2 regions of the Klebsiella africana genome follow, and region 1 is predicted to be linked to the other one. Evidence: predicted binding sites of a transcription regulator. Region 1 holds the regulator's gene; the other holds the start of a gene.
The links. Region 1 encodes Fur, which represses iron uptake genes when iron is present. Its sites were predicted from a motif close to ATAATAATGAGAACNACTATCAA; they were not measured.
Positions count from the first base shown of each region.

Region 1 (2,986 bases):
CCGACGCAGTTTATTCCCGGCGGCAACTCGCCTTATGTGACCGATGCCTACCGCGACGCGCTGCTGGCCCAGTTCCCGCAGGCGCGGGCGCACGTCATCGCCGGCGCCGGACACTGGGTGCATGCCGAGAAACCCGAAGCGGTGTTACGCGCCATCCGCCGCTATCTGGCGAGCATCGCCGTCTGATTGACTAAAATATGCCCGACCGCGCCGCAGAATGCCCGTGGTCGTTGGCGCAGCCGTTCGCCTGATGTATGATGGCGCGCTATCTGCGCCGGCTAGAGCCCGGCAGCTTGTTTCCCCGAAGTCACTCAGAATCATGGCAAAAGAACAAACGGACCGTACGACATTAGATTTGTTCGCAAACGAGCGTCGCCCGGGAAGACCGAAAACCAATCCGCTGTCGCGCGATGAACAACTGCGCATCAACAAACGTAACCAGCTGAAACGCGATAAGGTTCGCGGGCTGAAGCGCGTCGAGTTAAAACTCAACGCTGATGCGGTCGATGCGCTCAACGAGCTGGCGGAAGCGCGTAATATGAGCCGCAGCGATCTCATTGAAGAGATGCTGATGACACAATTAACCGCCCTGCGCAGCCAGGGAAAAGTCTAACTTTCCGCGAAAAAACCGCATTCATGTAGCAGAGTGTGCAGTCGGGCGTGATTGCTGTTTCCGCGCCCTTGCCTGTTCTGCTATGATTGCCGTTATCTATGGGCATCGCGTCCCTACCACATCATTTAAGTTTCAAGAGGTTATTTTACTCATGGCAATCATCGGCATCTTTTTTGGCAGCGACACCGGCAACACCGAAAATATTGCAAAAATGATTCAAAAGCAGCTTGGTAAAGATGTTGCTGATGTTCACGACATTGCCAAAAGCAGCAAAGAAGACCTGGAAGCCCACGACATCCTGCTGCTCGGTATTCCGACCTGGTACTATGGTGAAGCACAGTGTGACTGGGACGACTTTTTCCCGACGCTGGAAGAGATCGACTTCAATGGCAAACTGGTGGCGCTGTTCGGCTGCGGCGACCAGGAAGACTACGCAGAATACTTCTGCGACGCGCTAGGCACCATCCGCGACATCATTGAGCCACGCGGGGCGACCATCGTCGGTCACTGGCCGACGGCGGGGTATCATTTCGAGGCTTCCAAAGGCCTGGCGGATGACGACCACTTCGTCGGCCTCGCCATCGATGAAGACCGCCAGCCGGAGCTGACTAATGAGCGCGTTGAGAAGTGGGTGAAGCAGGTTGCCGAAGAGCTGCACCTCGAAGAAATCAAAAACGCCTGATGATTAAGCGGCGTAACTATTGAGTTGCGTCGCATTAATAGACAAAAGCAATCAAACTAATAGCTACAAGTTTTTAACTTTTAATCACATATCTGTACAATGTCCTCTGATTCTACGAGGCACGTGACGCAGTTTGTAGCTGGTGCCTCGTTTTTGACAGCAAACCAGGCCTGATGCTTGCAGTTTTCATTTACCAATGGCAGTTCTATAATGAGACGCATTACGTCGGGTTAATTTCTGTATGACTTCCGTTGAAGGAAGTAGATCGTTTAGCAACAGGACAGATTCCGCATGACTGACAACAATACCGCATTAAAGAAGGCTGGCCTGAAAGTCACACTTCCTCGACTGAAAATCCTCGAAGTGCTGCAGGAACCGGATAACCATCATGTCAGTGCGGAAGACTTATATAAACGCCTGATCGACATGGGCGAAGAGATTGGTCTGGCGACCGTTTACCGCGTCCTCAACCAGTTTGATGACGCCGGCATCGTGACTCGTCATAATTTCGAAGGCGGAAAATCCGTTTTCGAACTGACCCAGCAGCATCACCACGATCACCTGATCTGCCTCGACTGCGGCAAAGTGATCGAGTTCAGTGATGACTCTATTGAAGCGCGCCAGCGTGAAATCGCTTCCCGTCACGGCATCCGCCTGACCAACCACAGTCTGTATCTGTACGGCCACTGTGCGGAAGGGGATTGCCGCGAGGACGAACACGCCCACGACGCAGTGGAAAAGTAATTCCCCGCTTCGTCTGCTCTGAAAAGCCAACCTGCCGGTTGGCTTTTTTATGGGCGCTTCTGCCGCGCTTCCCGCTCACGCCTCTGGGGTAACCTTCCTCACCCCCGCTTTGTCCGGAGAGTTGATATGGAACTTCGCCAGCTACGCTACTTTGTGCGCATTGTTGAGACCGGCAGCATGGGGCGAGCTGCGCTCGATCTCAATATCGGTGTCTCGGCGCTTAGCCAGCAGATCGCGCGCCTGGAAAACGAACTGGCCATTCGCCTGCTGCAGCGGACCTCCCGCGGAGTCACGCCCACCAGCGCGGGCCTCGCCTTCTACTCACAAGCGCAGCTGGCGCTGCGCCATGCCGATGACGCCATCCTCGCCGCCCGCGAGGCGCGCCTGTCGGGCCACGTCAGCGTCGGCATGGCCCCCAGCACCGCCTCCGTTCTCGGTGTTCCGTTCATCAATGCGATGCGCGAAAGCTACCCCGACGTGCGTCTGCATCTGGTTGAAAGCCTTTCCGGCAATCTGGAACGGATGATCAACACTCGCCAGCTCGATTTAGCTATCGTTTTCCAGCAGGAGAAGATCCTGCGCTGGAGCGCCAGACCGGTGCTGGAAGAGCGCCTGTTCCTGATTGGCACCCATGCGCTGCTAGCCCCTCTTCAGGATGACCATATCACCCCTGACCAGCTCACCTCCCTGCCGTTGATTATGCCAAGCCAGGGCCACGGTCTGCGCGGCAGGCTGGAGGCGGTTTGCCAGCAGCATCATATCAGCGTTGAGGTGGTGGCGGAGATCGACGGCCTGGCCCTGCTGATGCAGGCCGTGCGCAGCGGACTGGGGGCCACCCTGCAGCCCGGGGCCGCTATCTCCCATCTCGACCACCAGGCGCTGAGAGTGATCGACGTCGTCAATCCGGTACTCAGTCGCCCCAACTTTCTGGTCAGCCTGTCCGATGA
Region 1 covers NZ_CP084874.1:3,660,049-3,663,034, forward strand. The annotation lists gene ybfF (esterase) at 1-186, shown strand, start outside; gene ybfE (LexA regulated protein) at 320-613, shown strand; gene fldA (flavodoxin FldA) at 765-1,295, shown strand; gene fur (ferric iron uptake transcriptional regulator) at 1,587-2,039, shown strand; gene tcuR (tricarballylate utilization LysR family transcriptional regulator TcuR) at 2,166-2,986, shown strand, end outside.

Region 2 (2,986 bases), 110 kb from region 1:
ACCGCCACCAGCATCAGCAGCAGGCGCGAGCGCTCGACCTGCACCCCCAGCGCGCAGGCGGTATCGTCGCCCATCTCCAGCAGCCGCATCCGGCGAACCAGCAGGGCGCTGCCCACCAGCATCAGCAGGATCAGCGGCGCCGACGGCCAGGTTTTACTCCACGTCAGGCCGTTAAGCGATCCGGCGTTCCACAGGCCCGCAGAAAGGGCGGTCTCCAGCGAGGCGCGCAGCAGCAGCCAGGTGTTGAATGCCACCAGCATGGCGCGCACGCCGATGCCGATAATGATCAGGCGGAAGGTCTCGATCCCGTTGCGCCAGGCCAGCAGCCAGACCACCAGCGAGGTCAGCACCCCGCCGGTCATCGCCGCCAGGGCGATCGCCGTCAGGTTCTGGCCGAAGAGGACCATCGCCACCAGCACGCCGCTCCAGGCGCCGGTGTTAAAGCCCATCACGTCCGGGCTGCCGAGCGGGTTGCGGGTCAGCGACTGGAAAATAGCGCCGCTGACGCCGAGCGCGGCGCCGATGAGCAGCGCCATTAACACCCGCGGCAGCCGCCATTCGTTGACCACCATCGCGACGTTGCGCGGCGCATCGCCGAACAGCGCCGAGAATACCTGGTCAATCGTCAGGGGCACCGGGCCTTGCGCCAGCCCGAGCAGAGAAATTAGCAGACTGGCGGCCATCAACAGCAGGCAACTGGCGATCAGGCGGCGGGACGGGGCAATCACAGGCCACCTCCCCGCGGCTGGCGGCGCACCAGCCAGATCAGCACCGGCGCGCCGAGAAAGGCGCTCACCACCGATACCCGCAGTTCGCCGGGCACCAGCAGGCGGCCAATCACGTCGGCAAACAGCAGCAGGGCCGGGGTGGCAAGCAGGGTGACCGGCAGCGACCAGCGATGATCGGCCCCCACCAGCCAGCGCGCCATATGCGGCATCATCAGGCCGATAAACGCGATGGGGCCGACGACGGCGGTGGCGCTGCCGCACAGGACGGTGATGACGATCAGGCCGATCAGCTGGGTGCGGGCGACGCGGCTGCCGAGGGCGGTGGCGGTATCGTTGCCCAGGCTCAGGCTGTTAAGCGCCCGGCTCAGCAGCAGAGCGGCGATCCCCGCCACCACTACCGGCAGCAGGACAATTTTCAGCGTTTGCAGGGTGCGGATATCCAGCGAACCGGCCTGCCAGAAGCGCAGCTGATCGTAGACGTCCGGGTTGAGCAGGGCGATGCCGTTTGACAGCCCCTCGAGTACCGCCGCAAGGGCGACCCCGGCGAGGGTGAGGCGCACCGGGCTCAGCTGGCCGCCGCCCTGGCTGCCGGTGAAGGCCACCAGCAGCGAGGCGCAGAGCGCGCCGCAAAACGCCAGCAGCAGTTGCTCCTGCGGGGAAGTGATCCCGAACAGCGCCGCGCCGAGGACGATGGCGAAGCTGGCGCCGGAGTTGACTCCCAGCAGGCCGGGGTCGGCCAGCGGGTTGCGGGTGAGCGTTTGCATCAGCGCGCCGGCGAGACCGAGGGCGACGCCGGCCAGCAGACCGGCCAGAGTGCGCGGCAGGCGCGCGTCCAGCACGATGGTGCAGTCGGCGCTTTGACAGGTTCCGCTGAAGGCGGTGAATACCGTACCGATCGGCAACGATTTGGCGCCGATGGTCAGGCTAAGCACGGCGGCTAAGGCGAGTAACAGCAACAATCCGGGCACGGCGACAGAGCGTACCGCGGTCGTAGAAAACGACATAACTGACATCCCTGATATGATAATGATAGTAATTATCGTTATCGATTTTATTCAGCTATGGTAGCATGACCCACAGTAAAAAGGGTATTAAAAATAACGACAAGGCGCTGTAATGAACCGACAATCCTGGCTGCTCAATCTCAGCCTGCTGAAAACTCACCCGGCGTTTCGCGCCGTTTTTATCGCTCGCTTTATCTCTATTCTGTCGCTTGGCCTGCTGGGCGTGGCCATTCCGGTGCAGATCCAGATGATGACCCATTCGACCTGGCAGGTCGGGTTGTCGGTGACGCTGACCGGCGCGTCGATGTTTGTTGGTCTGATGGTGGGGGGCGTGCTGGCTGACCGCTATGAACGTAAACGCCTGATCCTGCTGGCGCGCGGTACCTGCGGCGTGGGCTTTGTCGGCCTGTGTCTGAACGCCCTGTTGCCGGAGCCGTCGCTGGCGGCGATCTACCTGCTGGGGATCTGGGATGGGTTCTTCGCCTCGTTGGGGGTGACCGCGCTGCTGGCGGCGACGCCAGCCCTGGTGGGGCGGGAAAACCTGATGCAGGCCGGGGCCATCACCATGTTGACGGTGCGCCTTGGCTCGGTGATTTCGCCGATGATCGGCGGCCTGCTGCTGGCCACCGGCGGCGTGGCGTGGAACTTCGGCCTGGCGGCGGCGGGAACGTTTATCACCACCTTAACTCTGCTGCGTCTGCCGCAGCTGCCGCCGCCTCCGCAGCCGCGCGAGCATCCGCTGCGCTCCCTGCTGGCGGGGCTGACCTTCCTCTGCCAGAGCCCGCTTATCGGCGGCATCGCGCTGCTCGGCGGTCTGCTGACCATGGCCAGCGCGGTGCGGGTGCTTTATCCGGCGCTGGCTGACGGCTGGCAGATGTCGGCCGGACAGATTGGCCTGCTGTACGCCGCTATTCCGCTCGGCGCGGCGCTGGGGGCGTTGACCAGCGGCCAGCTGGCCCAGACGGTGCGGCCGGGCGCGCTGATGTTGGCGACCACGGTGGGATCGTTTGTCGCCATTGCGCTGTTCAGCCTGATGCCGCACTGGGCGTTGGGCGCGCTGTGCCTGGCGCTGTTTGGCTGGCTGAGTGCTATTAGCTCGCTGCTGCAGTACACCCTGATCCAGACCCAGACGCCGGAACATATGCTCGGGCGGATTAACGGTCTATGGACCGCGCAAAACGTCACCGGCGACGCAATCGGCGCGGCGCTGCTCGGCGGCTTAGGGGCGGTGATGACCCCGGCGGCATCCGCCAG
Region 2 covers NZ_CP084874.1:3,768,980-3,771,965, reverse strand. The annotation lists gene fepG (iron-enterobactin ABC transporter permease) at 1-728, opposite strand, end outside; gene fepD (Fe(3+)-siderophore ABC transporter permease) at 725-1,732, opposite strand; gene entS (enterobactin transporter EntS) at 1,845-2,986, shown strand, end outside.
Region 2: fepD (Fe(3+)-siderophore ABC transporter permease) is a predicted target of Fur. The motif match lies at 1,749-1,771, and genes of this name have one in related genera.